Leisingera sp. NJS204: one gene and its partners. The protein of the gene in region 1 binds, or shares a complex with, the protein of each later gene. Links are inferred from orthologs where the notes say so. Each region holds a gene or a part of one and is shown in the gene's direction. Other genes may lie near its edges.

The links.
Region 2: the proteins of dnaN (region 1) and ETW24_RS14190 are in contact, whole or in part, in a cryo-EM structure (PDB 8GIZ), measured with the Escherichia coli proteins. The link is inferred for Leisingera sp. NJS204 from one-to-one orthologs.
Region 3: the proteins of dnaN (region 1) and ETW24_RS03335 are in contact, whole or in part, in a cryo-EM structure (PDB 8GIZ), measured with the Escherichia coli proteins. The link is inferred for Leisingera sp. NJS204 from one-to-one orthologs.

Annotation. Positions count from the first base shown.
Region 1 is NZ_CP035417.1:3,837,785-3,847,544, reverse strand. The notes cover bases 2,845-5,810. They hold dnaN (DNA polymerase III subunit beta), read left to right. Parts: upstream 2,845-3,751; coding sequence 3,752-4,870; downstream 4,871-5,810. Other genes in these bases: recF (DNA replication/repair protein RecF), read left to right, coding at 4,949-5,810; ETW24_RS18625 (GcvT family protein), read left to right, coding at 2,845-3,457. Also shown: ETW24_RS18630 (GlxA family transcriptional regulator), read left to right, coding at 1-923; more of ETW24_RS18625, read left to right, coding at 1,007-2,844; more of recF, read left to right, coding at 5,811-6,046; ETW24_RS18610 (LysE family translocator), read left to right, coding at 6,043-6,663; ETW24_RS18605 (TetR/AcrR family transcriptional regulator), read right to left, coding at 6,660-7,253; ETW24_RS18600 (NAD(P)H-dependent oxidoreductase), read left to right, coding at 7,363-7,953; gyrB (DNA topoisomerase (ATP-hydrolyzing) subunit B), read left to right, coding at 8,047-9,760. UniProt on the Escherichia coli protein: Confers DNA tethering and processivity to DNA polymerases and other proteins. Acts as a clamp, forming a ring around DNA (a reaction catalyzed by the clamp-loading complex) which diffuses in an ATP-independent manner freely and bidirectionally along dsDNA.
Region 2 is NZ_CP035417.1:2,876,767-2,886,559, forward strand. Bases 2,356-5,354 are described here. They hold ETW24_RS14190 (DNA polymerase III subunit delta'), read left to right. Parts: upstream 2,356-3,295; coding sequence 3,296-4,414; downstream 4,415-5,354. Other genes in these bases: ETW24_RS14180 (D-alanyl-D-alanine carboxypeptidase family protein), read left to right, coding at 2,356-2,655; tmk (dTMP kinase), read left to right, coding at 2,652-3,299; ETW24_RS14195 (TatD family hydrolase), read left to right, coding at 4,456-5,265; ETW24_RS14200 (MBL fold metallo-hydrolase), read left to right, coding at 5,265-5,354. Outside these bases: ETW24_RS14175 (SPOR domain-containing protein), read left to right, coding at 525-1,457; more of ETW24_RS14180, read left to right, coding at 1,435-2,355; more of ETW24_RS14200, read left to right, coding at 5,355-6,062; ETW24_RS14205 (AEC family transporter), read left to right, coding at 6,216-7,148; ETW24_RS14210 (aspartate/glutamate racemase family protein), read right to left, coding at 7,236-7,970; ETW24_RS14215 (GntR family transcriptional regulator), read right to left, coding at 7,979-8,671; ETW24_RS14220 (LysR family transcriptional regulator), read right to left, coding at 8,755-9,669; ETW24_RS14225 (enolase C-terminal domain-like protein), read left to right, coding at 9,772-9,793. UniProt on the Escherichia coli protein: Part of the beta sliding clamp loading complex, which hydrolyzes ATP to load the beta clamp onto primed DNA to form the DNA replication pre-initiation complex.
Region 3 is NZ_CP035417.1:659,313-669,010, reverse strand. The notes cover bases 4,611-7,514. They hold ETW24_RS03335 (DNA polymerase III subunit gamma/tau), read left to right. Parts: upstream 4,611-5,110; coding sequence 5,111-6,919; downstream 6,920-7,514. Other genes in these bases: ETW24_RS03330 (YbaB/EbfC family nucleoid-associated protein), read left to right, coding at 7,112-7,456; ETW24_RS03340 (protein-tyrosine phosphatase family protein), read right to left, coding at 4,611-4,916. In the rest of the region: ETW24_RS03375 (5'-nucleotidase C-terminal domain-containing protein), read right to left, coding at 1-128; ETW24_RS03370 (hypothetical protein), read left to right, coding at 204-467; nudC (NAD(+) diphosphatase), read left to right, coding at 464-1,447; ETW24_RS03360 (SRPBCC family protein), read left to right, coding at 1,505-1,972; ETW24_RS03355 (alpha/beta hydrolase family protein), read right to left, coding at 1,997-2,875; ETW24_RS03350 (TetR/AcrR family transcriptional regulator), read left to right, coding at 2,960-3,550; ETW24_RS03345 (hypothetical protein), read left to right, coding at 3,902-4,306; more of ETW24_RS03340, read right to left, coding at 4,386-4,610; ETW24_RS03325 (GNAT family N-acetyltransferase), read right to left, coding at 7,519-8,010; recombination mediator RecR, read left to right, coding at 8,194-8,793; ltaE (low-specificity L-threonine aldolase), read right to left, coding at 8,876-9,698. UniProt on the Escherichia coli protein: Part of the beta sliding clamp loading complex, which hydrolyzes ATP to load the beta clamp onto primed DNA to form the DNA replication pre-initiation complex.

The DNA of each region.
Region 1 (9,760 bases):
TGTCGGCCGTGGTCGAAGTGCTGCGGATCGCCAACCGGGTGCTGGCGCAGCCGCCTTTCAAATGGACCATGCGGTCCCTGCAGGGCGGGCGCGTCGGCTGCAAGGCGGGCCTCAGCGTTGATACCGAACCTTTTGCGGTTAAGCCTGCTGCGGATTTTGCCTTCTTCCTTGGCAACTCGGATCCGGACCACCCCGGTCTCAGCCTGGGCCGGGTGATCTCCAGCTACACCTCGCGCGGCGGCAAGGTCTATCTGCTGGCCGAGGCTGCAGCCCGCTACATCCGCGACCAGGGCGGCGCGGCCGGCCGCTTGACGACGCATTGGGAAAACTCCGCGCTGCTGCGCGAACGTATGGGGCTGAACGATTCCAGCCATGCGCTGGCCAGCGAAGACGGGCTGGTGGTGACCTGCGCCGGCATGGGGTCCACCGTGGATATCGTGCTGGCGCTGGTCGGGCGGCTGACCTCGGCCGCGGCGCAGATGACCGTTGCCAACATTATGCTGCACGAGCAGGTGCGCGACTTCTCCTCGCTGCAGCCCTTTGCCGGCGCCAAGCCGACGATCACCGGCGACAGCGACCTGGATCACTGCATCCGCATCATGCAGGACAATATCGAGGAACCGGTGCCGATCAGCGAAATCGTGGATGAGCTTGGCATTTCCACCCGCTCGCTGGAGCGCAAGTTCAAGACATTCCTCGGCACCACGCCCAACGGGTTCTACCGCGAAATGCGCCTTTCCAAGGCCAACAATCTGTTGCTCAACACCACCATGAGCGTGCGGGAGATCGGTCTTGCTTGCGGCTTCCCGAATGGCTTCTCCTCGCTCTACAAAAGCTTCTTCGGCATCACCCCCTTTACCCTGCGCAAGCGCCGCCGGCTGGGGGAGGACGGTTCCGGAAATATCCTCAAAGCCGGAGAATAGCGAGGGAAGCTTGGCGTTTTTGATGCATTTTACGCCGCCTTTTCATGGTAATCAGACGCAAACACTGACTGTGGAGCGATGATATGAGCGATCTTCCCAACAAGGCCCGCGTGGTTATTATCGGCGGCGGCGTGATCGGCTGCTCGGTGGCCTATCACCTGACCAAACTGGGCTGGAAAGATGTGGTGCTGCTGGAGCGTAAACAGCTGACCTCCGGCACCACTTGGCACGCTGCGGGCCTGATCGCCCAGCTGCGCGCCACCGCCAATATGACCAAGCTGGCGAAATACAGCCAGGAGCTTTATGGCGCGCTGGAAGAGGAAACCGGCGTCGCCACCGGCTTCAAGCGCTGTGGCTCGATCACCGTTGCCCTGACCGAAGAACGCAAGGAAGAGATATTCCGCCAGGCCGCCATGGCGCGCGCATTCGGTGTCGAGGTTGAGGAAATCTCCCCCGAGGAAGTGAAAACCCGCTATGAGCACCTGAATGTCGGCGATGTGACTGCCGGCGTGTGGCTGCCGAAAGACGGGCAGGGGGATCCGGCCAACATCGCGCTGGCCCTGGCCAAAGGCGCCCGCCAGCGCGGCGCGCTGGTCAAGGAACGGATCAAGGTCACCGGCATCTCCAAGGACGGCCGCCGCGTCACCGGCGTCGATTGGGCCAGTGACGACGGCCAGTCCCAGGGCCATATCGAGGCGGACATGGTGGTGAACTGCGCAGGCATGTGGGGGCATGAGGTTGGCCGCATGGCGGGCGTCAACGTGCCGCTGCATGCTTGCGAGCATTTCTACATCGTGACCGAAGGCATCACCGGTCTGACCCAGATGCCGGTGCTGCGGGTGCCTGACGAATGTGCCTACTACAAGGAAGACGCGGGAAAAATCCTGCTCGGCGCGTTTGAACCGAACGCCAAACCCTGGGCGATGAACGGCATCCCGGACACGTTTGAATTCGACCAGCTGCCCGAGGATTTCGACCACTTCGAGCCGATCCTGGAAGCGGCCTGCAACCGGATGCCGATGCTGGCCGAGGCCGGCATCCACACCTTCTTTAACGGTCCGGAATCCTTTACCCCGGATGATGCCTATCACCTGGGCCTGGCGCCCGAGATGGACAATTTCTGGGTCGCTGCAGGCTTCAACTCAATCGGCATCCAGTCGGCGGGCGGCGCAGGCATGGCGCTGGCGCAGTGGATGGAAGACGGCCAGAAACCGTTCGACCTTGGCGACGTGGACATCTCCCGCATGCACCCGTTCCAGGGCAACAAGCACTACCTGTATGAGCGCTCCAAGGAGACGCTGGGCCTCTTGTACGCCGACCATTACCCCTACCGACAAAAGGCCACCGCCCGTGGCGTGCGCCGCACCCCGTTCCACCATCACTTGCTGCAGCAGGGCGCGGTGATGGGCGAAATCGGCGGCTGGGAGCGTGCCAATTGGTTCGCCAATGAGGGCCAGGAACGCGAATACCAGTACAGCTGGAAGCGCCAGAACTGGTTTGAAAACTCGGCAGCTGAACACAAGGCAGTCCGCGAAAACGTCGGCATGTACGACATGTCCTCCTTTGGCAAGATTCGCGTCGAGGGTCCGGATGCCGAAACTTTCTTGAACTACATCTGCGGCGCCAACCTGTCGGTGCCTGCGGGCAAGATCGTCTATACCCAGTTCCTGAACGCCCGCGGCGGGATTGAGGCCGATGTGACCGTCACCCGCCTGTCGGAGGCCGCCTATCTGGTGGTGACCCCGGCGGTGACCCGTCTGGCCGACCAGACCTGGATGATGCGCCATCTGGGCGACCACCGGGTGGTTATCACTGATGTGACCGCAGGCGAAGGCGTACTGGCGGTGATGGGGCCAAACGCCCGCAAACTGCTGCAAAAAGTCTCGCCCAATGATTTTTCCAACGAGGTGAACCCCTTTGGCACTGCGCAGGAGATTGAGCTGGGCATGGGGCTCGCCCGTGTGCACCGCGTGACCTATGTGGGTGAACTTGGCTGGGAAATCTATGTCGGTGCCGACATGGCAGGCCACGCATTTGAGACGCTGCACGAGGCAGGCCAGGACATGGGGCTGAAGCTTTGCGGCATGCATATGATGGACAGCTGCCGGATCGAGAAGGGCTTCCGCCACTTCGGCCACGACATCACCTGCGAGGACAATGTGATCGACGCAGGCCTGGGCTTTGCGGTGAAGACCGACAAGGACGACTTCATCGGCAAGGCAGCAGTGCTGGAGCGTAAGGAGAGCGGCCCGAAAAACCGTATGGTTCAGTTCAAACTGACCGATGCCGAGCCGCTGCTGTTTCACAACGAGCCGATCATCCGTGACGGCAAATACGTGGGCTACCTCAGCTCCGGCAGCTACGGCCATACCCTGGGTGCTGCCATCGGCATGGGTTACGTGCCGTGCGAAGGCGAAAAGGCTGCCGATGTGCTGGCCTCCACCTACGAGATCGACGTTTGCGGTGTGAAAGTGAAGGCCGAGGCGTCGCTGAAGCCGATGTATGATCCGAAATCGGAGCGGGTGAAGGCCTAAGCCGCCTCTCCAAAGGTTTAACCTGTTCCGTATGACGCCCCGGTCCAAGCGCCGGGGCGTTTTCCGTAGGTGTCCCCACGGGGACAACCTGGGTTTTGCAGCTCTGTCCCCGCGGGGACAATTCCGGGTTCTGCTGCAACGTTTCTTCCGGTTTCACGGCCCAGCTGCCCACCGCCTCTTGACCCCGCCGGGAATCCCTTGGAGAAATCCACAAAAGCCTTGTACGGCAGGGGTAAACAGGTAGGTTGCTTGTCCCGGCCAGTGACATGGGGCCAGACGGAGAGGATTTGGGACATGAAGATCAGCATCGAACGCGGCACGCTTCTCAAGGCTGTGGCTCAGGCACAGTCGGTGGTCGAGCGCCGCAACACCATTCCGATTCTGGCGAATGTGCTGATCGAAGCCGAAGGCGACAGTGTCCAGTTCCGCGCAACCGACCTGGATATCGAGGTGGTCGACAAGGCCCCCGCCCAGGTGGAACGCGCCGGGGCAACCACCGTGGCCGCCACCACCCTGCACGAGATTGTCCGCAAGCTGCCTGACGGCGCGCTGGTCACACTGAGCGCCGACGCCGCAACCGGGCGCCTGACCGTTGAGGCCGGCCGCTCCAACTTCTCGCTGGCGACCCTGCCGCGCGAGGATTTCCCGGTGATGGCTTCGTCGGAATACCACTCGAACTTCGCAGCCAAGGCCGCAGTGCTGCGCCGCCTGTTCGACAAGTCGAAATTTGCAATCTCGACCGAGGAGACCCGCTATTACCTGAACGGTGTCTATCTGCATGTGTCATCGGGCGATGGCGGCAAGGTTCTGCGCGCCGTGGCCACCGACGGCCACCGCCTGGCCCGCATCGACGCCGAGCTGCCGCTGGGCGCCGAGGACATGCCGGGCGTGATTGTGCCGCGCAAGACCGTGGGTGAGCTGCGCAAACTGCTGGACGACGATGACATGGACATCGCGGTGTCGGTCTCGGAAACCAAGGTGCGCTTTGCCACCCCGAACATCACCCTGACCTCCAAAGTGATCGACGGCACCTTCCCGGACTACACCCGGGTGATCCCGGCCGGCAACACCCGCCGTCTGGAAGTGGATGCCTCCGAGTTCGCCCAGGCCGTGGACCGGGTTGCAACCGTGTCGTCCGAACGTTCCCGCGCGGTGAAGCTGCAGCTGGAAGAGGACCGTCTGATCCTGTCGGTCAATGCGCCTGACAGCGGTGCCGCAGAAGAAGAGCTGGCGGTGGCCTATAACGACGAACGCCTGGAAATCGGATTTAATGCCAAGTACTTGCTGGAAATTGCCAACCAGGTAGACCGCGAAAACGCTGTGTTCATGTTCAACTCCTCCGGCGATCCGACCCTGATGCGCGAAGGCAGCGATCAAAGCGCTGTTTACGTCGTGATGCCGATGCGTGTCTGAAGCGCCTGACGGCGCTGCCTCCCCCGCCGGGCGGCGGGACGCGAGTATTTTTGGAAAGATGAAACGGGAGCGCGCCGCGTGCTGGCCCTGACTGCCCTGACCTTGTCCCATTTCCGCTCGCATTTGCGGGCGGAATTGCGTTTGGACGGGCGTCCGGTCGCCATTCACGGCAATAACGGGGCGGGCAAGACCAATATCCTGGAAGCCGTGTCGCTGTTCTCGCCCGGCCGGGGCCTGCGCCGGGCCAGTGCGGCAGAGATGGCACGCCAGCCCGAAGCGCTGGGGTGGAAACTGAAGGCTGAGCTGCGGGCACCCTCGCAGGCCTATGAGGTGGAAACCTGGTCCGAAGGCGGCAATGCCCGGCAGGTGAAAATCGACAATAAGCCCGCTAGCCAGATCGCGCTGGGCCAGGTGGCGCGGGTGGTCTGGCTGATCCCGGCGATGGACCGGTTGTGGATTGAAGCGGCAGAAGGCCGCCGGCGCTTTCTGGACCGGATCGCGCTGAGCTTTGAACCCGCCCATGCCGAGGCCTCGCTGGCCTATGAAAAGGCAATGCGCGAGCGCAACCGGTTGTTGAAGGACCAGGTGCGCGATGCCGCATGGTACCGGGTGCTGGAAGAGCGGATGGCCGCCTCAGGGCACCGGATCCATGCGGCGCGCGTGCAAGCGGTGGAGCTGCTGCAGATTGCCCAGGCCGAAGCCGGAACCGTATTTCCCGCGGCTGAGCTGGAGCTGCTGCAATCCGAAGGCAGCATGCCGTCCACCGAGGCGGATTTCAAAGAGGCGCTGGAGGAAAGCCGGTTCCGGGATCTGGCGGCGGGCCGGACCCTTGTCGGGCCGCACAGAACCGATTTGATCGGCACCTACCAGGCTAAGGGCATCCCGGCCAAGGACTGTTCGACCGGTGAGCAGAAAGCGCTGCTGGTGTCGCTGATCCTGGCCAATGCACGGGCGCTATCGCAGCGCGAGGGCGCGCCGCCGATCCTGCTTTTGGATGAGGTTTCCGCGCATCTGGACGCTGGCCGCCGTGCGGTCCTTTATGACGAGATCTGCACTCTGGGAACCCAGGCCTGGATGACGGGCACCGGGCCGGAGCTGTTTGGCGAGCTGGCTGGCCGGGCCCAGATGCTGGAAGTCTCTGACAGCGGCAGCGGGTCGGAGGTGACGCAAAAATGACTGTCACCGTTTGGGATCTGTCGCTTTATGCAGGGGCGCTGCTGATCTTGTTCCTGACACCCGGCCCGGTCTGGCTGGCGCTGATGGCGCGCTCGGTGTCCGGCGGGTTTCCGGCGGCCTGGCCGCTGGCGCTGGGGGTTGCCTGCGGCGATATTCTGTGGCCGCTGGTGGCGGTGGGCGGCATGTCCTGGGTGGTTTCCGAATTCACCGGCATCATGACCTTGTTGCGCTGGCTGGCCTGCCTGATGTTCCTCGGCATGGGCGGGCTGCTGATCCGTCACGCGGGTGAAGCGGTTCAGGAAAGCCGCGCCCTCACCCGGCCGGGCGTCTGGGCCGGGTTCATGGCGGGAATTGCTGTGATCCTGGGCAATCCCAAGGCAATCCTGTTCTACATGGGCGTTCTGCCCGGTTTCTTTGATCTGTCAGGAACAACCTGGCCGGATGTTGCCGCCATTGTGGTGCTGTCTTTTGCGGTTCCGCTGGCAGGGAACCTTGCGTTGGCAGGGATGGTGCACCGGGTCCGGCGGGCGATCGCTTCGCCCCGGATCCTGCGGCGCATCAACCTGGTGTCCGGCGGGCTGCTGATCTGTGTGGGGCTGGCGATCCCGTTCCTTTAGGCGGATGGTTGCAACCAGGCCTGCAAGTAAGGTTCCAGTGTCTGGGCCGGGCGCGCTGCAGTCTCATGCTCAATGCAGAACCACAAGCCCAGCACATGGTTCAGAAACGCCTGGATGCCTTCCGCCAGCAATTCCGGCGGCTGGTTCCGGCGAACCCTGCCCGCCGCCTGCATGTCCTGCAGCCAGCCTGTCAGCAAGGCGACCTGCCGGGTGAAGCTTGCAGTGACAACTTCATCCGGCTCATCCGCAGTGGTGCCTGAATAGCGCAGCAGCAGATCGAAAATCACCCGGTCCTGCGCAACGTAATCAAGATGCGGTGCAAGCCGGGCGGTCAGATCCGCTACATCTGCCGGTGCGCCTGCGGCCTCCATCCCGTCAAGCAGCCGTGTCACTTCCTCCCCGATCAGGACGGCCAGCAGCCCGTCCTTGTCCTTGAAATGGGAAAACAGGGTGCCTTTGGCAACACCGGCCCGGGCAACCACATCTTCAACCCGCAAACCGCTATAGCCCTGTTCCTGGACAATGACGGTTGCGGTGCTGAGCAGTTTTGCGCGGGTTTCCAGCCGCCGCTTTTGTGGAGCGCGTGTCATGCCTCATCCTCACGGGTTCGTTATTGACCGCGGTCACTTTTATAATTGACCACGGTCATTTTTTCTTTCAATAAAGTGACCGTGGTCAACTTAGCTCATGGAGAATGACATGTCTGCCCGAAAAATACTGATCTTGAACGGCCACCCGGCTGAGAACACTTTTACGCAGGCGCTGTGCAAAGCCTACGCATCCGCAGCAGAAGGTGCGGGGCACGATGTGCGCCTGCACAAGCTGTCGCAGCTGGAGTTCGACGCAGATTTCGGCCAGGCCGGGTTTTCCGGAGCAAAGCAACTGGAGCCGCAGATCGAAGCAGTGCTTGCGGACTTTGAGTGGGCAGAGCATGTGGTCCTTGCCTTTCCGCTGTGGTGGGGCGGGATGCCGGGGAAACTGAAGGGGTTGTTTGACCGGATTCTGCTTCCCGGCCGCACGTTTGACCCGCGCATTGTGACCGATGGCCTGCCGAAACCGCTGTTGGCCGGAAAATCGGGCCGGGTGATGGTGGCGTCGGACACGCCGCCTGACTTGATGGAGCAGTTCTATGGCAATGCAGCGCATGTTCAGGTGGAGCGGCAGATAATGAATTTCGTGGGGATTGATCCGGTAGAGACCTGCCATTTCGGCGCATTGCAAGGATCAAGTGCGGAGGAGCGCGCAGCCTGGCTGAGCACCGCGTCGGAGCTTGGCGCCTTAGCAGCATAATCGTCTGATACAGCCCTGAAAAAAGGGGGCTTGCGCGTGACAATCCCGGCCAGACTCCGTATAAAATCCTGAAGCAAAGACAGGAAGATGTGAATGTCCGGAAACGAGCAGGCCCCCGCAGAATATGGCGCGGATTCCATCAAGGTTCTCAAAGGGTTGGAGGCGGTTCGAAAACGCCCCGGCATGTATATCGGGGACACCGACGATGGCTCGGGCCTGCACCACATGGTGTATGAGGTCGTGGACAACGGCATCGACGAGGCGCTGGCAGGCCACGCGGACCACGTGACGGTGAAAATTCACGCCGATTCCAGCGTATCCGTCAGCGACAACGGCCGCGGCATTCCGGTGGGTATCCACGAGGAAGAAGGCGTTTCCGCGGCCGAGGTCATCATGACCCAGCTGCATGCCGGCGGTAAGTTCGACAGCAACTCCTACAAAGTTTCCGGCGGCCTGCACGGTGTGGGTGTTTCGGTGGTGAACGCGCTGTCTGACTGGCTGGAACTGCGCGTCTGGCGAGACGGCAAGGAACACATTGCCCGGTTTGAGCGCGGTGATACCGCCAAGCATCTGGAGGTGGTCGGCGATTGCGGCGACCGCACCGGCACCGAAGTGCGCTTCATGGCCTCGACGGATACGTTTTCCAACCTCGAATATGTCTTTGAAACGTTGGAAAAGCGCTTGCGGGAACTGGCTTTTCTGAACTCCGGCGTGCGCATCATCCTGATCGACGAACGCCCGGCGGAACGGCTGGAAGTGGAGCTGTTCTATGACGGCGGCGTCAAGGAATTCGTCAAATACCTGGACCGCCACAAGACCCCGGTGATGGAAACTCCGGTTTATATCATCGGTGAAAAGGACGAAATCGTTGTCGAAATCGCCATGTGGTGGAATGACAGCTATCATGAAACTGTGCTGCCCTTTACCAACAACATCCCGCAGCGCGATGGCGGCACCCATGTTGCAGGCTTCCGCGGCGCGTTGACCCGCACGATCAACAACTACGCGCAGGTTTCGGGCATCGCGAAGAAGGAAAAGATCTCCTTTACTGGTGATGACGCCCGCGAGGGGCTGACCTGTGTTTTGTCGGTGAAAGTGCCGGATCCGAAATTCTCCAGCCAGACCAAGGATAAATTGGTGTCGTCCGAGGTGCGCCCGGTGGTCGAAAGCCTGGTCGGGGAAAAACTGGCAGAGTGGTTTGAGGAAAACCCCGGCCAGGCCAAGCAAATCGTTGGCAAAATTGTCGAGGCCGCTTTGGCCCGCGAGGCCGCCCGCAAAGCGCGCGAACTGACCCGCCGCAAAACCGCGATGGATGTGAACTATCTGGCTGGCAAGCTGAAGGATTGCTCTGAAAAAGACCCGTCCAAAACCGAAGTCTTCCTGGTCGAGGGGGACTCGGCCGGCGGTTCCGCCCAGACAGGCCGGGACCGGAGGACCCAGGCAATCCTGCCCCTGCGCGGCAAGATCCTGAACGTTGAACGCGCACGCTTTGACCGGATGCTGGGAAGCCAGGAGATCGGCAACCTGGTGATGGCATTGGGCACCGGTATTGGCCGGGACGAATTTAAGATTGAAAAGCTGCGATACCACAAGATTGTCATCATGACCGATGCGGACGTGGACGGCGCCCATATCCGGACATTGCTCCTGACCTTCTTCTACCGGCAGATGCCGGAGCTGATCGAGGGCGGCTATCTCTACATTGCGCAGCCGCCATTGTATAAGGTCGCGCGCGGCAAATCCGAGGTCTACCTCAAGGATCAGGCGGCGCTGGATGATTATCTGATCAACCAAGGTGTCGACGGCG
Region 2 (9,793 bases), 960 kb from region 1 along the record:
CCAACAACTTCAATAGGTTACAGGCTTTGCACCAAATCCGCGCAGTCGAGAGGTCCAGAGAATATCGGCCCGGAGAGAACACCTTTGGGCATGCTGGCCCAGGTGCCGGTTTACAGCCCCTCCCGCATAACCCTTTAATATAACGGAAAAATCTGGCCGCAGCCGGATCTGGAGAAACGTTTCTCTAGGGCAAGTGGCGGGGAGACAGGGATTCGAACCCTGGGAACGCTCTCACGTTCAACGGTTTTCAAGACCGCCGCATTCGACCACTCTGCCACCTCCCCGGTCCGTTCAGCGGTTTAGGACGCAAAACCGGATGAGGCAAGGGGAAATCCACAGCGCAAGGGAAATCTCAGCCCAGCCCCGGCCGCGCGGATTCATGCCGTCCTTGCGGGTTTCCCTTGTGCCGCGGCCCGTCAGGGTTTTCATGGCCGTATGCGCAGGCTATCATGCCGCCAAATCAAGAAGACCGGGCATTCCGGCGGGGGCGCAAAAGCGCCGCGGGCACAGGCAAGGATGAGAGCATGAAAGACACCATGTCGACAGCAAAGACGGCCCCGCGGATTGCCGCGGCGGTCTTGGGCCTGCTGTTGATGGCAGGCTGTGAAGACGGTTCGAAACTGGCCTTTTTGCAGCCCAAAGCCAAAGCCGGGGGGGAGGTTCAGGCCTCCAGCAGCACCAAGCTGGTCGAGCGCGACGTGGAAGCCCCTGATGTGTTCCAAGTGACCGAAGCGGGGCTGTGGGACGGGCGCCCGTCGATCGGCGGGGTCTGGGTCGCGCATCCCGACACCAAGGACCCGGAGCGGGTGATCATCCGCAACAATGCCAATGGCCAGTTTGTGATCGGCGCCCTGTTCCGGCGCGAACGGGAAATACCGGGTCCGCGGCTGCAAGTGTCCTCCGACGCGGCCGCCGCGCTGGGAATGCTGGCAGGCGCCCCGGCTGAGCTGAACGTCACCGCCCTGCGGCGCGAAGAAGTCAGCAACGAGCCCCCGGTTGAGGATCAGACAGCTGAGCTGCCTGCAGCAGAGGCAGACGCCGAGGCGGATCCTGCCGCGGTACTGGCCGCAGCCGCCGGACAGGAAATCTCTGAAACACCGCTGGATCCGATTGCAGGCGCCGCCGCCGCGATTGAAGCCTCTGCCCCGGCCGTTCCGGCGCAAACAGCGCCCGCACAGGCAAAGCCTGCTGCCGCGCCGGCAGCCAGCGCGCAAAAATCCGCCCTGGACAAACCCTACATCCAGATCGGCATCTTCAGCGTTGAAGCCAATGCCAAACGGACGGCCAACATGATGCGCAGCGCCGGCATGGTGCCAGTGGTGCGCGAGCAAGCCTCCAGCGGCAAAGCGTTCTGGCGGGTTCTGGTTGGCCCGGCGCAGAACAAGACTGAACGCAGCCAGCTGTTGAAAAGCGTAAAGGAAACCGGATTTGCGGATGCCTATGCTGTCACCAATTGATCCCGGCGCCAAGCGCCTGGGGCGCACTCTGATCTCTTCGCTGCAGCTGGCTTTGGCCACGGGACTGGCGGTCAGCCTGCCGGCGTTGCCGGCCGCCGCCTTTGATACCAAAGCGCGCGCCGCCTATGTTCTGGACGCAGGCACCGACACGGTGCTTCTGTCCAAGAACGCCGATGTGCCGCTGCCGCCTGCCTCGATGTCCAAGCTGATGACGCTGTATGTGGCGTTTGAGGCCCTGCGCGACGGGCGGCTGACGCTGGACGAGACGCTGCCGGTCAGCGAGCACGCGATGAGCTACAAAGGCTCCACCATGTTCCTGGACACCCAGGACCGGGTGCGGGTTGAGGACCTGTTGCGCGGCATCATCGTGCTGTCCGGCAATGACGCCTGTGTGGTGATCGCCGAGGCGTTGAGCCCGGACGGAACCGAGGCCGGCTTTGCCCGCTATATGACCAAGCGCGGCCAGGATCTGGGCATGACCGCCTCGACCTTTGCCAACTCCAACGGCTGGCCTGCTGCCGGGCACCGGATGTCGGTGCATGATCTGGCAATTCTGGCCGAGCGGATGATAGAGGACTTCCCGGAATATTACCCGCTGTTTGCCGAAACCAAGTTCGAATTCGATGGCCGTGCGCCGTCCAACATCCGCAACCGCAATCCGCTGCTGAAGCTGGGCATCGGCGCGGACGGGCTGAAGACAGGCCATACCGAAGAAGCAGGCTATGGCCTGGTCGGCTCTGCCCAGCAGGGCGACCGGCGGGTGATCTTTGTGGTCTCCGGGCTGGACAGCGAGCGCGGGCGCGCAGAGGAGGCCGAGGCCCTGGTTAACTGGTCGTTTCGCCAATTTACCAAAAAAACCGTTGCCCAGGAGGGCGTCGCCATCGCCGAAGCCGAAATTTGGCGCGGGGCCGAGCAATCGGTAGGGCTGGTGCCGGCCAAGGATCTGGAGATCCTGCTGCCGTCGCTGTCGGCCAAGACCATTCAAGGCGAAGTCGTCTATAACGGCCCGATCGAGGCGCCGGTCGCGAAGGGCCAGCGCCTGGCAGAATTGGTTTTGCAGCCCGAGGAGCTGCCGGAGGTCCGGCTGCCGCTGGTGGCCGAAGCTGACGTGCCCGCCGGCGGTTTTGTAGTCCGTGTGAAAACCGCGGCACAGGTGCTGATCAAGCAGTTTCTGACCGGTCCCGAGGGGGCGCTGTGACAGCTGGCGCAGAGCGCGGCCTGTTCATCACCTTTGAAGGCATCGACGGGTCCGGGAAATCAACGCAGTGCCGCTTGCTGGCGGAAACCTTGCGCGACGCAGGCCGCGACGTTGTGCTGACACGGGAGCCGGGCGGCTCTCCCGGCGCCGAGGAAATCCGCCGCCTGGTGCTGGAAGGTGATCCCGACCGCTGGTCGGCTGAAACTGAACTGCTGTTGTTCATGGCAGCGCGGCGCGACCATCTGGAGCGCACCATTGAGCCTGCTCTGACGGCGGGCAAGGTGGTGATCTGCGACCGTTTTGCAGACAGCACGCGAATGTATCAGGGGTTGTCCCGTGGTGATTTGCGTGCGGCAGTGGACCAGATGCACAAGCTGATGATCACACGCGAGCCGGACCTGACCCTGCTTATCGACATGGACCCGGCCACAGGCCTTGCCCGTGCCAAGGGGCGGCAGGGCAAGGAAGAACGCTTTGAGGATTTCGGCATCGGGCTGCAGGAGAAGATGCGCGCGGGTTTCCTGGCGCTGGCGCAGGAGTTTTCGGACCGCTTCCGGGTTGTCAATGGCGCCCGCCCGGTGGAGGCCGTTGCCGCAGATGTGCGCCGGCTGGCGGATGCGGCCTTGGAAGGATCCCGGGTATGAGCACCGATGACGACCTGCCGCGCGCAGATCAGGCCGAAGGCGCCCCGCATCCGCGCGAAACCCAGCAGCTGATCGGACAGGACGCGGCGGAGCAGGATTTTCTGACCGCCTACACCTCCGGCCGGCTGCACCACGGCTGGCTGCTGACCGGCCCGCAGGGCGTCGGCAAAGCCACGCTGGCCTGGCGGATAGCCCGTTTTCTGCTGGCCACCCCCCCGGCGGAGGAAGGCCTGTTCGGCGCCCCGCCCCCGCCGCAGACATTGGACATTGATCCCGAACACCCGGTCTCGCACCGCATTCAGGCGCTGGCGGAACCGGGGCTGGCACCGATCACCCGCTCTTATGACGACAAGGGCAAGTTGCGCAGCCAGATTGTGGTGGACGATATCCGCAAGCTGAACCGTTTCTTCGGCCTGTCGGCGACGGATGGCGGGCGCCGGGTGGTCATTGTCGATGCCGCCGACGATATGAACATCAGCGCTGCCAACGCGCTGCTGAAGATGCTGGAGGAGCCGCCCGCGCGGACGACCATCCTGCTGATCTCGCACCAGCCCTCGCGCCTGCTGCCCACCATCCGTTCGCGCTGCCGCACCTTGCGGCTGGGGCCTTTGTCAGCTCCGGATATGGAGGCTGCGCTGGCGCAATCCGGCGTTGAACTGCCTCAGAATATGGAAAATCTCGCCGCTTTGGCCGGCGGCTCGGTCGGGGCTGCGCTGCGGCTGATCAATCTTGGCGGACTCAGGATCTATGCCGAGCTGGTGCAGATCCTTGCTTCCATGCCGCAGCTGGACCGCCAGCGCGCCATGGCACTGGCCGAAGCGGCCGCTCAGCGCGGGGCATCCGCGCGTTTTGAACTGCTGCTCACGCTGACTGAGATGGCGCTGGCCCGGCTCGCGCGTACAGGCGCCACCGGTGCGCCGCCAGCGCCGGAAGCAGCACCGCAGGAGGCAGCGATGCTGTCGCGGCTGTCGCCTGACACGCGCAAGGCGCGCGCCTGGGCTGACCTCGCAGCAGAAGTGACCGCCCGCGCCCGCCATGGGCAGGCGGTGAACCTTGACCCTGCCGCGCTTGTCCTAGATACGGTTTTCAAGATGCAGGAAACCGCGTCGCGCTGAGGCCGGAAAGGCCCCGCGGCACTTACGGCGGCAGAGGATAGATGACCGAAGCGACCCCCCAGATAACGGACAGCCATTGCCACCTGGACTTCCCCGATTTCGAAGGCCGGCTGGATGAGGTGATTGCCAGCGCAGCAGAGGCCGGCGTGACCAGGATGGTGACGATTTGCACCAAGATGAAGAATGAACCCGCGGTGCGTGCCATTGCCGATGCGCATGCGCCGGTGTTCTATGCTGCGGGCACCCACCCGATGAGCGCGGCGGAAGAGCCGATGGTCCCGGTGGATGAACTGGTTGCCCTTGCCAAACACCCCAAATTTGTCGGCATCGGTGAAACGGGCCTCGATTACCACTACACCGCCGACAGCAAGGACGTGCAGCAGGAGTCTTTGCGCATTCATATCGCGGCCGCCCGCGAAACCGGCCTGCCGCTGATCATCCACGCCCGCGCGGCGGATGACGATATGGCCCGCATTCTGGGCGAGGAGATGAAGAACGGCGCATATTCTTGCGTGATGCACTGCTTCTCCTCCTCGGCCGGGCTGGCCAGGGCAGCACTGGATCTGGGGTTCTACCTGTCGATGTCCGGCATTGCTGCCTTCCCCAAAAGCCAGGAGCTGCGCGATATCTTTGCCGCCGCTCCGGTGGAGCGCATTCTGGTTGAGACCGACGCCCCCTATCTGGCACCGCCGCCCTATCGCGGCAAACGCAATGAACCGGCCTATTCCGCCTTTACCGCCAAGGCGGGCGCGGAGGTTTTCGGCATGGACTACGCCGATTTTGCTGCGCAGACGCAGGCAAATTTCGACCGGCTGTTCTGGAAGGCTGCCCAGTATGAGGCCGCCGCCTGATGGCTGAGATGCGGTTCACCATCCTCGGCTCGGGGTCTTCGGGCGGGGTGCCGAGGATCGGCGGCCATTGGGGCGACTGCGACCCCGAGAACCCGAAGAACCGGCGCCAGCGGTGTTCAATGCTGGTGGAGCGTGTTGATGAGGGCGGCACCACATCCGTTCTGATCGACACAACACCAGACATGCGAAGCCAATTGCTGGATGCAGACGTCAGCCGCCTGGATGCGGTGGTTTACACACACTCCCACGCTGACCATCTGCATGGCATCGACGATCTGCGCATGGTCTATTTCAATATGCGCCAGCGCATCCCTGTCTATGCCGATGGTGCCACTCAGAACGACCTTCTGAACCGCTTCGGCTATGCCTTTGCGCAGCCGGATGGCTCTCCCTATCCGCCGATCCTGGACCTGAAGACCATTGGCGGGCCGTTCACAATAGACGGCCCCGGCGGCGAAATCACCTTTCGCCCGTTCGAGGTCAGCCATGGCTCGATCGACGCACTGGGGTTCCGGATCGGCGGGTTGGCCTATTTGCCGGATGTGTCCAGAATTCCCGACGCCGCCCTGCCAGAGCTGGAGGCGCTGGATACTTGGATCCTGGACGGGCTGCGGCGCACGCCGCATCCTACGCATTTCAGTTATTCCGAAGCGCTGGAGTGGTTCGCGAAGATGTCCCCCAAACGCGGCATCATAACCAATATGCATATCGACATGGATTACGCCACGGTCGAAGCCGAGACTCCGGACCACATCACGCCGGCCTATGACGGCATGGTGATCCGGGTTGAGCTATAGCGCAATGCCCAGGTCTGCCGCCGTGCGCCCAGGCCGTTTGGGCAGACCACAGACTTCATCTTTGCAAAAATACTCCCGCCGGAGGCATCTGCGGCCAGAAGCCGGACAAGCCCCCCTGAACGGCAGCATCCCTTGCCGTCAAGGAACAGGCTGATGTTTCAAAGCCTGATCGACGTCATCCTGCCGGTATTTCTGGTCGTCGGCGCGGGTTACGCCGCCACCGCGCGGGGCGTGCTGACCCAGACACATATCGAAGGCGTGATGAAATTCGCGCAGGGCTTTGCCATCCCCTGCCTGCTGTTCAAGGCGATGGCGAAGCTGGATCTGTCATCCAGCTTTGACCCGCGGTTGCTGGCGAGCTTTTATACCGGCGCCTTCACCTGCTTCCTGATTGGCGTGTTCGGCGCGCGGATACTGTTCAAGCGGGAGTGGGAGGACTGCATTGCCATCGGGTTCTGCTGCCTGTTCTCCAACTCGGTGCTGTTGGGCCTGCCGATCACTGAACGCGCCTTTGGGCCGGAGAACCTGACTGGCAACTACGCGATCATCGCCTTCCATTCGCCGTTCTGCTATGGCGTCGGGATCACCGTGATGGAGATCGTGCGCAATCGCGGCGCGGGCGGGATCAAGACCGTCTCGGCTGTGCTGAACGCAATGTTCCGCAATGTGCTGATCCTGGGCATCGCGCTGGGGTTTGCGGTGAACCTTTCAGGGCTGGCCATTCCGATGGTTGTGAGTGAAGCCCTGTCGCTGATCATCCGGGCCGCCCTGCCCTGCGCGCTGTTTGCCCTTGGCGGCGTGCTGGTGAAATACCGCCCCGAGGGCGATCTGCGGGCAATCCTGTTTGTCTGCTTCACCTCTTTGATGATCCATCCGGCGATCGTCTGGCTGCTGGGCTCGGCCTTGGCCTTGCCGCAGGATCTGTTCCGTTCGGGTGTTTTGAACGCGGCAATGGCGACCGGGTTCAACGGTTACATCTTTGCCAATATGTACGGGCGGGCCAAGCGGGTTGCGGCGTCTTCGGTACTGATTGCCACCGGGGCGAGCATCCTGACCGTGTGGTTCTGGCTTCTGGTGCTGAGCTGACAGCCGCAGCGCAGCAGCGTTGCGCCCGGCATCAGCCGGGCAGCGCCCGCCGTCACAGTGTCGGCGGGCGCTCGCGCAGGTGACAGGTCACCAGCGCGGGTCGTCCAATTCCAGCGGGAAGCCTTTGGGCAGCAGGCCGGCCTGGAACCAGTTCACAAAGGTGTGGATAGAGAACACCGGCAGCCCGGTGGCTTTGCGCACGTCGCGGGCATAGGGCACCATATTGGTGCATTCCAGCACGATGGCGCCAAGATCCGGAATGTCCGCAACCATCGCGCGGGCGGCGTCGATCATATCCAGCCGGCAGGCTGCAAAGTCTATTTCCAGCGCATCGCCCAGGATATCGCGGGTAAAACAGCGCAGACCGTCAGTGCCGGCAATCGGCGTGTCCAGCGGCACGCCTGCGGCCTCAAGATGCGCAGGCGTCAGAGTGGCCCTGGAAATCGTCAGGATGCCGCAGCGCTTGCCTGCGGGCAGCAGGGTCTGCACCATCGGAACCTGCATCAGCGAGGATGTCGCCACCGGCACCCCCAGCGCCTGTTTCACTTCGTCCTGGATCAGCGCCAGAAAGCCGCAGTTGGTGGTAATGCCGTCGGCGCCCATGGCGACCAGATCGCGGCCCGCATCCACAAACAGATCAACCAGTTCCTTGGGGTTGCCGCGCACCACGTTTTCGGGATTGGCACCGCGCACCACCTTGTAATGCACCGGAAAGTCCCAGGTCATTGCATTGCCCATATCGCCATGGATGCGGGGAAAACGGGTTTCCAGCATCAGGATGCCGACCGCTGCGCCAAAAACCGTTTTACCACCGTGTTCCATGGGGTCCCCTATTCATCCGGCACGTAAAGCTGAGAGAATGCGATGCGGACGGCTTCCGTCGCCTCTTCGCGGCGTTTTTCGATGTGGCTGCGCATGGCCGCTGTGGCAGCATCAGTATTGCGGGCAGCGATGCCTTCAACAATCTGGCGGTGAGCCGAGATATCGCCCGGCGCCTTGCCCCCTGCCCGGTCGCGCATGCGCTTGAGGTCAATCAGGCGGATATAGCGGATCCGGCCATTGAGATTGTTGAGGATCCGCTGCAATTCGCTGTTGCCCGAAAGTTGCGCCAGGCGGGCGTGAAAGCTTTCATCCATCGCCAGGAGCGCTTCCGGATCCGTCGCGCTTTGATACTCCGGCTCCATCCGGTTGAGGTAATCCGCCAGCGCCGCGATGTCGTCATCCGATGCGCGGGTGCAGGCGAGCCGGGTCGCCTCGCATTCCACCGCCACCCTGGCCTCGTAGAGGTCCATGATATAGCTGGGCGTCAGCGGGCGGCAGAAGAATCCGCGGTTGTTCTGAAAGGTCAGGAACCCTTCGGCCACCAGCCGGTTCAGCGCCTCGCGCAGCGGCGTGCGGCTGGCACCCAGCACCTCGGACAAGGCGCTTTCGTTGATCCGCTGGTCGGGCTTAAAGGCAAAATCCGCTGCCATCCGGCGCAGCGCCTCATAGACCCTGTCCACATTGCTTTCGCGTTTGGCCATGTTCCCGCCATTCGTTCATTCCGCGGTGCAGACTAGGTGAGCCATCAACCTCGTGCAATATTGAATTCTGGTTTGCATACAATTTACACGGCCGTCTGGGCACCGCCTGCAGTATATGGCGCCAGTTCCTGCTTCAGAAGCGCCAGGAACTCCTGCCCCACCGCAGACAGCGGCCGGGACCTGGATGTGATCACCGCCATTTCCATCATGATCCGCGGCCGGAACGGGCGGGAGATAAAGCCGCCGCCGATCTCGAAATCCAGCACAAAGGGATCAAGGATCGAAACCCCCATGCCTTCCTGCACAAAGCTGAGGAGGTTCTTGAACAAATGCGAATGCACACGGGTTTTCAGCGGAATGCCCGCCTGCTGAAATACCTCGCGGGTGCGGCGATGGGTCATGTGATCGGGACCCATGACGATGAACGGCACGCCTTCCAACAGTTCAGGCGTCAGCACGTCATGTTCAGCCAGCGGACTGTCAGCGGGCATCGCCAGCAGGGTTTCGACGTTGATAGGATGCGCCTCCAGCCCGTCGTGGATCAGGGGCATTTCGCAAACACCGATTTCGAAAAGACCCGCGATCACCCATTCCTGGATCTTCAGCGAATACTGCGCCTGAAAGGAGATCGACAGGTCCGGCCTTGTACGGGCGAAGCGGGCGATCAGCGCGGGCATGAATCCGAAGGACAAGGAGTGCTGCGAGGCGACCTGCAGCTGCCCTGCCTGTTTGTTCTGCAGGTCGGTTACCGCCTGTGCCACATGATCAAAACCGCGCACCACGGTATCGACCTCCTGAAACAGGACGCCTGCTTCGGGTGTCGGGATCAGACGGCCTTTGCTGCGCTCGAACAGTTTGAGGCGGGTCTGGCGTTCAAGCTGGTACAGCAGGTTGGAAATACCGGGCTGCGAGATACCCAGCTGCTCGGCCGCGCCGGTGACGGTGCCGGTTTCGACAATCGCGTGGAATGCCTGCAACTGGCGGAAGCGGAGGGACATCGGCAGCACATCATTTTTTATGATACTCTATTGAATTCTTTGTATTGGTAATGATGAACAAGTCAAGGCAAGCTTTGCCCAGCTTCTGGGAGGAAGAGCAAAGTGCTGGAACAAAAGATTGCCG
Region 3 (9,698 bases), 3.2 Mb from region 1 along the record:
ATGGCCCCGTCCGGGCGGTCGGCATAATAATCATGGCTCAGCAGATTACAGTGCAGGTCCGTAGTGGCCAGCACGTGCAGCAGCCCGGTGGTGGTCCGGGAGTGCGAGGCGCGCGCCCCGCTTGTCATGTCCGATATTCCGCTGACACCGCCTGCTGCTGCTCCTTCCCGCACCGTTTGGTGCCGTTCTTGGTTTGAGGCTATTTGAATCAGCGTTTTAACGATTTGCAAAGAACCCTTTTTATTGCATTTGATTTTTTCCTGCTGCCGAGGCTTCAAACCGGCCGGCGCGCCCTGTCCAGCAGTGAAAAGCCGCAATTCCCGCCCGGCAGGTGTGGCGGTGCAGTGACAGGCAAGCGCAGATCGCCGCCGATTGCTGGCAACGCCTGCGGCACACTGCCATGGATGGCGCTATTTCATCCATGGCACCCGAAAAAACCGCAGCCAGCCAAAGGAGAGCCGCAATGAAACACGCAGAACAAGTGACTTTCGGCGGCGGCGGGCTGGAGCGGGCGGCCCATCTGCGCTTGGATACCGCTGCGCTGGAAGCGGCCTGGAACAGCGCGGAGGCGCAGGTGCTGCTGATGTGGCGCGGCAAGCCGCTGACCCGGCGCGAAAGGGATGCGGATCTGCCCTGCGGGCTGGGCTGGACCGATCCGGTGCATCCGCTGGCCGCTGACTGCAAGGATGCCGCATTGTTTCTTGGCCTGGCACCTGGCGGTGCGCCGTGTTTTGCCTGCGATATCAGCGGCTGGCAGCCCGAAGGCCTGGATCAGGAGGCGCTCAGCAGTTTTGCCGATGCCAGCGAGCAGCAGCACCCTGATCTGCCCGCGTCCCATGCCTTTGCCGAGCTGCGCCGGGTGATGACCTGCCTCACACCGCTGGAGGCGGAACTGGCCACCACCGCCAAGGCGCTGCTGGCCTGGCACCGCAGCCACCGGTTTTGCGCAGCTTGCGGCGCGCCCAGCGATTTGGCGCAGGCCGGCTGGCAGCGCATCTGCCCCGCCTGCAAGGCACCGCATTTCCCGCGCACCGACCCGGTGGTGATCATGCTGATCACCCATGGCGATGCTGTGCTGATGGGCCGTTCGCCCGGCTGGCCCGAGGGGATGTATTCGCTGCTCGCAGGATTTGTCGAACCGGGTGAGACGCTGGAAGCAGCCGTGCGCCGCGAAACATTTGAAGAAACCGGCGTGCAGGTCGGGCCGGTCAGCTACCTGTCCAGCCAGCCTTGGGCCTTTCCGATGTCGCTGATGTTCGGCTGCGCGGGCGAGGCGCTGAGCACGGACATCACCATCGACCCGGCTGAGATCGAAGACGCGCTGTGGGTCAGCCGCCAGGAGATGATGACGGTCTTTGCAGGCGAACACCCGGTTCTAAAGCCGTCACGTCAGGGAGCAATTGCGCATTTTCTGCTCCGAAACTGGCTTGCGGACACGCTGGACTAAAGCGCATATTGCAAAAAACAGCGCGGCAGCACGGCGGCGCAACTGAAGCAGGCGAGCATGGAATTTCAAAGCAAAGAAGATATCGAAGCCCCGATTGCCGACGTCTTTGGCGCGATCTCCGATTTCAGCCTGCTTGAGCGCTCGGCCCTGCGGCGCGGCATCGACGTAGAGCGGACTGGCGATACCGCGCATCCTGAAAACGGCCTGGCCTGGGATATCGGCTTTCGGTTTCGCGGCAAACAGCGCGACATCCGGCTGACACTGGCGTCTTATACCCCGGTCACCGGGTTGGCGCTGACCGGCAGCGGCAGCGGCCTGGACGGCCAACTGGAGATCGAGCTGCTGGCGCTGTCGCCGCGGCGGACCCGGATGTCGGTGCAATTGAAACTGGCGCCCACCACCCTGACCGGCCGGCTGCTGGTGCAATCGCTGAAACTGGCCCGCAGCAACCTCACCCGCCGGTTCAAGCTGCGGCTGGCCGACTATGCCCGGATCACCGAAGAACGGCTGAACCGCTCCGCCTGACTCCAAGGTTTGGGGGAAGCCGTGCTATTGCGGCGGCAGCAGCCGCGGCCACAGGGCGGCGTTGGCGCGGGCAAAGGCGCCCAGATGGCCAATCTTCTGCACGCCCGCCTCCTGCGGCACCAGCACCGTCCGGCACTGCGGCACATCGCCAAAGACGTCCCCCAGCCGCCAAACGGCCGCAGGCGGCACAACGTCGTCATCCGCCATCGCATACAGATCCACCGGCACGCCGGCGTCTGCCCATTTGGGCCGCGGCAAGGCCGAGCCGGTTTCCGGCAGGTAGCTGCCCGGCGTGGTGCACCAGCGCCGCCACTGCCAGTACACCCCGGCGGGCAAATCGGCCCCGAACCCCACCGCGCGCCCGGGCAGATACCCCAAGGCACGGACCAATGGCGGCACATGGCCGAACCAGAAAGCCAGCGCCAGCGCGCGGTAGGGCCAGGGATGATCGTGGTGATGCACCAAGCCGCCCGCAACCACGATCATGCGGGCGACGTCCTTCAGGCCATCCTGCAGGGGCATCAGCATTGCCCCCAGCGAATGGCCGATCACCCACAACGGCACGCCCGCATAGTGCCGTTGCAGTTCGGCCCGGGCAGCCGGCTGATCTTCCAGCGCCCATTGAGCCATTGTCGCATCGGAACGGCGCGGATGGCCCCGCGCCGAGTCTCCGAAATCCCGGTAGTCATAGGTCAGGCAGGCCACCTGCTGCTCTGCTGCCAGCCAGCGTGCGAAATGCCGGTAATAGCGCTGCGGCACCCCGGTTGCGCCATTCAGCACCACTGCTGCCCGCGCCTGCCCCGCCGGGTGGTACAGCCGCCCAGCCAGCAAGTGGGTGCCGGATGCAAACTGCAGTTCTTCCTCGCGGATAACCGCGGTATGTCCTGCGCTTTTATCCAGCATGGCAACCTCCTGAGTCGATTGGCCTAGACCGATTGGTCCAATCCATCTCTGGACCAATCGGTCCAATGCTGTCAAGCTGCCGCCATGAATGACGTGACGACAGCCAAGGCGGGCGGAACCAGCCCGCCCCCGACCCGCGAGCGGCTGATCCGCGCCGCTGCCGGCCTGTTCCGCAACAAGGGCTACAGCGGCACCGGACTGGCGGAATTACTGGCAGAGGCGGGGGCGCCCAAGGGCTCGCTCTACCACCATTTCCCCAGTGGCAAATCCGACCTGGCCCTGGCCGCGGCGGACTGGGCGTCAGGGCAGATGCTGCTGCTGATCGAGGCGTCTTTCACCCCGGCGCCCACCTTCCGGGAGGGGGCCAAGACGGTCTGCTACAAACTGGCGAAACTGTTTGACAAGCAAGGAAAATGGAGCGGCTGCCCGGTCTCTGCCACCCTGTTCGAAGGGCCGGAGAACGAGGCGTTCCACCAGCACGCCGCGCATCTGTTCGAGGGCTGGATTACTGAAACCACCCGCCACGCCCGCCGCCTGGGCCTGCCTGAACCTGAGGCCCGCGCGGCGGCGGAGAATTTCTATATCCTGCTGCAGGGCGGCTGGCAGCTGGCACGGGTGCGGCGGGACTCGAATGTGATCCGCGGGCTGTATTTGCAGATGCAGAAAAACGATTGACGACTCAGGCGTCCTGCCGCTACCGCTTGTGGCGATGGTTCCCGAGCCACAGAATCTTGTGTCCGGGATGAAAAGGGAACACGGTACGGCCCGCGCAAGCTGGCCAAGTCCGAGACTGCCCCCGCAACTGTAAGCGGCGAGCGACCCCGATAGAGCCACTGGCCCCTCAATACGAGGCCGGGAAGGATCGGGAAAGCGACGACCCGCAAGTCAGGAGACCTGCCATCGGACGTGTAACTCGAACCCGGGCGGGGTGTCCGGACAGGGTCTGATGGCTGCGGCGGCTGTGATCCGTCTTTCATCCGGTCTCTTGTCCCCCAAACCCCCGTGCCACGCGCGGAGGGCGCAGATATGATGTGGACCGACAAGACGCATTTCTATGCGGCAACAGATTGCAAGTATTTGGGGCGCCCCTGCCCCGCGGCAGAGCGGATGATCGCCAAACTGGCCGAAGCGATGACCAAGGCCAAGCCGCTGACCCAGGAGGATTTTGAGATCACCGGCACCACCGCGCTGGACGGCTGCCCGCGCAACTGCCCGGCGCAGTTTGCCGCCAGCCATGACCGGATCCGGCTGTATTGCGACGTCGGTGAAGAGGCGCCGCGCGAGGGGCTGGACCGCTTTGCCGATGCTATCCTGAGCCGCGACGGTATCGGTTTTGCCGCGTCCAAGCTGGACACCCGCCCCTGCGCGCTGATGGAGGCGCTGCCGAAAACCGCCGAAGCACGGCAGGCGGAACAGATGCTGGCGCTTTAACTGAATACCTGAAGAATGCTGCCCGGCTTATCGGCCGGGCGGTGCAGTATCTCTTTGCAGTGCGCCTCTGGCGGCTGTTCTACGGTGAACAGGCCCAGTGCAATTGGTCCTTGGTTTCCACCGCACAGGGCCGTACCGCCCGCAGCCGGGCCAGCGCCTGCGCCGGGGATTCGCCGCATTCGATCATCAGCCGCAGCACCGCCATGCCGGACCGCCCGCAGCCGCCCCTGCAATGCACCAGCACCCGGCCGCCGCCGCCCAGTGCTTGCCGTGCAGACCGGCTGGCCGCCGTCCATTTCGCCGCCACAGCGGGCGGCGGCACCTGGAAATCCGGCACCGGCAGATGCAGCCAGCGGCAGGCCATGCTTTGAATATCAATCCCCAGCCGCGGCACATCTGCGGCTGCGTGCTCGGCCTCGGTGGTCATTGAGATGACCAGCCCCGGTTTCCACTGATAGATCTGGATCAGGTCGTTGCGGTAATCGCCTCCCGCACCGGGCAGCGGGCATAGCGCCAGAATACCGCCGCCTGCTGACAGCGCGTGGATGGTCAGGCCTGCCGGCGCCGCGCCGTCCGGCGCCGCAGGTTCCGGGATATCCTCAGTTCGCATACCGCCTCCTTAGCCGCTGCGTTCCTGCATTTCCCCCGCAGTCTCCTGCCTTTGCAGCCTAGCGGTTAAGCAGGCAATCCCAAAGCTCTTTTGCGGCCCCGGACCAGCCCAACGGCGGTGGACGAACGGGCTGCGCTTCAATACCCTGCGCGCAACGCGGAGCACCCCGCATCCCGAATCCGGTACGAGACATCATGAACGATACCCCCAGCGGCACCTCCGGCACATCCGGCCAATCCCAATACCAGGTTCTGGCCCGCAAGTACCGGCCCGAAACCTTTGCCGATCTGGTGGGGCAGGACGCCATGGTGCGGACGCTGAAAAACGCCTTTGCCGCTGACCGGATTGCCCAGGCTTTTATTATGACCGGCATCCGCGGCACCGGTAAAACCACCACTGCGCGGATCATCGCCAAGGGCATGAACTGCATCGGTGCAGACGGCCAGGGCGGCCCCACCACCGACCCGTGCGGCCAATGCGAGCATTGTACCGCGATCATGGAAGGCCGCCATGTCGACGTGATGGAGATGGACGCGGCCTCGCGTACCGGCGTGAATGACATCCGCGAGATCATCGACAGCGTGCAGTACCGTGCCGCCTCGGCCCGCTACAAGATCTACATCATCGACGAAGTCCACATGCTGTCGACCAGCGCCTTCAACGCGCTGCTGAAGACACTGGAGGAACCGCCCGCGCATGTGAAGTTCATCTTCGCCACGACTGAGATCCGCAAAGTGCCGGTGACCGTGTTGTCGCGCTGCCAGCGGTTTGATTTGCGCCGGATCGAGCCGGAAGTGATGATTGCGCTCTTGCGGAAGATCGCCACCGCCGAGGGCGCCCAGATCGCCGAAGACGCGCTGGCGTTGATCACCCGCGCCGCCGAAGGTTCCGCCCGCGACGCTACCTCGCTGCTGGATCAGGCGATTTCCCATGGCGCCGGTGAAACCTCTGCCGATCAGGTCCGCGCCATGCTGGGTCTGGCCGACCGCGGCCGGGTGCTGGACCTGATGGACATGATCCTGCGCGGCGATGCGGCGGCCGCGCTCACTGAACTCAGCGGCCAGTATGCCGAAGGCGCCGACCCGCTGGCGGTATTGCGCGATCTGGCCGAGATCACCCATTGGGTCTCGGTGGTGAAAATCACGCCGGATGCGGCGGAAGACCCCACCGTCAGCCCGGATGAACGCGCCCGCGGCAAGGCGATGGCGGATGCGCTGGCAATGCGCGTCCTTACCCGGATGTGGCAGATGCTGCTGAAGGCGCTGGAGGAAGTCGCCGCGGCACCAAACGCTATGATGGCCGCCGAGATGGCGGTGATCCGCCTGACCCATGTGGCCGACCTGCCCAGCCCCGAAGAACTGATCCGCAAGCTGAAGGACACCCCGCCTCCGCCGCCGAATGGCCCCGGCGGCGGTGCGCCGATGCAGGGCATGGGCGCTCCGGCTTTAGGCGGCAGCGGCGGCGCTTCCGGTCATGGCGGCCAAACTGGTCCCGCAGGCGGCGCGCCAGTGGCACATGGCGGCGGCGGCACTATGGCGGCACTGGCGCCGCAGGTCAGCTCAGCACTGGCGCGCTATCCGTCCTTTGAACATGTGGTCGAGCTGATCCGCACCAATCGCGACGTGAAATTGCTGGTCGAGGTCGAGGGCGGCGTGCGTCTGGTCTCCTACCAGCCGGGACGGATCGAATTCACCCCATCCTCGCAAGCGCCGCGCGACCTGGCGGCCCGGCTTGGCACGGCGCTGCAGAACTGGACCGGTGCGCGCTGGGTGGTGTCGATCGCGCCGGACGGCGACGCAGCCACGATTGCCGAGGTCCGCGATGCCGCCGAGAACGCCCTGCGTGAGAAAGCCGCCGCGCATCCGCTGGTGCAGGCGGTGCTGGAAAGCTTTCCCAAGGCAACGATCAAACGCATCCGCACGGCGCAGGAGCTGGCCGCCGAAGTCGCCGCCGAGGCCCTGCCCGAGGTGGAGGATGAATGGGACCCGTTCGAGGACGGGTGACAAAAGCGACCCCGGGCATCGCCTGACCTTGGGTGGCCGCGATGACGCTTTCCTTGGGGGAAGGTCAGGCGCTGCCCGGCCTGTCGGCCGGGCGGAAGGGTGTTAAACTCCGGCACCGAGGCAATCCTCCCCTTGTTTCACGCCCTCGCGGCCCGTATCTGTGCCCCGAACCGGAATCTCAGGAGATGACAGATGCTCAAAGGCCTCGGCGGCCTTGGCGATATGGCCAAGATGATGAAATCGGCACAGGAACTGCAGGGCAAAATGGCCCAGATGCAGGAAGAGCTGCACAATGTAATGGTGACGGGCGAGGCCGGCGCCGGCCTGGTCAAGGCGACCGCGTCCGCCAAGGGCGACCTCAAAGGCCTGGACATCGATCCGTCGATCTTCAATGGCGACGACAAGGAAGTGGTCGAGGACCTGATCCTGGCCGCGATTAAGGACGCCCAGGCCAAGGCCGCGGAAAAGGCGCAGGAAGAGATGGCCAAGCTGACCGAAAGCATGGGTCTGCCCAAGGACATCAAGCTGCCGTTCTAAGCGCTGCCAGCGATGCCAATCTAAAGGCGGCCCGTCAGGAGCCGCCTTTTTCTTTGCCTCGTTCAAGCTGTTTCCAACCGGAATTTCAGAAAACGCTGCCCCTCATACAGCACTTCATCGGTTTGCACCGCGCCCAGCCGTGCCAGCGGCCGCAGATGGCGCCGCGTCGGCGGCAGCAGGAAAGTCACATGAGGGATGCGCGGATCGCGGCGGGCAAACGCCAGCGCTTGCCGGGCGATGGCCGGGCCCAGGCCAAAACAGCCGGGCCTTAGGACCAGCCCGAAATCCCACTCGTTCGCCTCTTTCTGAAAACCGCCCCAGCCAAGATATTGCCCCTTCTGCACAAACGCCCAATGACCCAGTCCATCCCTTTGCCAGCAGTTCTCCTTGGCGGTAACAAAGTCTCTGGCAGTTTCTTCGTCCCAGGCGCCTGTCAGCAGCGGCATATGCTCTGCCATCCGCGGATCTGACATGTGGCGGGCAATCTCCAGCGGCGCGATCCCGGTCAGCCGGGCAAAACGCACCGGGTGCTGGGTGTTGTCCTGCCGTCCCATTGCCGCCCCTTTTCTTTCCCGCGCAAGATGTGCTGCAACAGATACGCCCTGCCGCCCGCCAGCTCAATTGCCCTTACCCTTGCAGTTGCCGAAGCAAAACAAACCCTGAACATATTGCCGCCCTGCCCTTGCGCTTCACTGCTGCAATCAGCCTATATTGCAAGGCACACAAAGGCCCGGAGCATGATCAGAAATTCCACCAGCGATATCGAAGACCTGATTGCCTTGATGGCCAAGCTGCCAGGGCTCGGCCCGCGGTCTGCCCGCCGTGCGGTGCTGCATCTGATCCGCAAGCGGGCGCTGCTGCTGACGCCCCTGGCCGATGTGATGACCGAGGTCGCCGCCACCGCGCGCGAATGCCTCAACTGCGGCAATATCGGCACCAGCGAGATCTGCCCGCTTTGCACCGACCCGGAACGCGCCAATGGCGAGCTGTGCGTGGTCGAGGATGTCGCCGACCTTTGGGCGATGGAGCGCTCAGGCGACTTCAAGGGCCGTTACCACGTGCTGGGCGGCACCCTGTCGGCGCTGGACGCCGTGGGTCCGGAAGATTTGCGTATCCCGCGGCTCGCGGACCGGGTCGCAACCGAAGGTATCAGCGAGGTGATCCTGGCGCTGAACGCCACCATCGACGGCCAGACCACGGCGCATTACATCGCCGACCAGTTGCAGGGGCAGGTCAGGCTCACCTCGCTGGCGCAGGGCGTGCCGATCGGCGGCGAGCTGGACTATCTGGATGACGGCACGATCTCTGCAGCGCTCAGGGCGCGGAAAGAAATCTGACGGTGCGGCCGGGCGTGCAAAATTCTTCAAAGAATTTTGGCCGGAAAATTCGAATTTTCCGGAGCCACGCCCGCCTTTGGTTTCAGCAGTAGAAACTCTTTAGCCCTTGGACCGCGCGGTCCAATGGGCCGTTATCCACATCTTTGTGCAGCACCATGCGGATGGCGCCGGAACTGCCGCCACCGATTACAACGCCCTCAGATGCCAAATGCATCCGCAATGCATCATTGCGCCCGTCCCCCGGAGTGAAAAACACCATGTTGGTGGCCTGGGAAACCTCCCCCGCCCCCAAACCGCGCAGCACATCCGCCAGTTCCGCCGCGCGGTCATGGTCCTGCGCCAGCCGCGCCACGTTGTGCTCCAGCGCATAAAGCGCCGCCGCCGCCAGCACGCCTGCCTGCCGCATGCCGCCGCCCAGCATCTTGCGCCAGCGCCGCGCCTTGGCAATCAGGTCTGCAGGCCCCGCCAAAACCGACCCGGCCGGCGTGCCCAGTCCTTTGGAAAGGCAGATGGACACCGTATCCATCAGCCCGGCCAGCTCCGCTTCCGAACACCCCAGCGCCACCGTCGCATTAAAGAACCGCGCGCCGTCCAGATGCACCGCCAGCCCCGCCGTCCGGCCCGCCGCCGCCGCCGCCGCCATATCCGCCAGGGGCACTGCAAGCCCGTTATGGGTGTTCTCCAGCGACAGCAGTCGACTCACCGCCAGATGGCTGTCATCCGCCTTGACCGCCCCGGCAATCACCTCCGGGTCCAGCGCGCCATCGTCCCGCACCGGCACCGGGCACAGCGATAGCCCGCCCAGCACCGAGGCCCCCGCGGCCTCATAGGCATAGACGTGATAGCCCGCGCCAAGGATGACTTCCTCGCCGCGCTGGCAATGGGCCAAGAGACCAGCCAGGTTG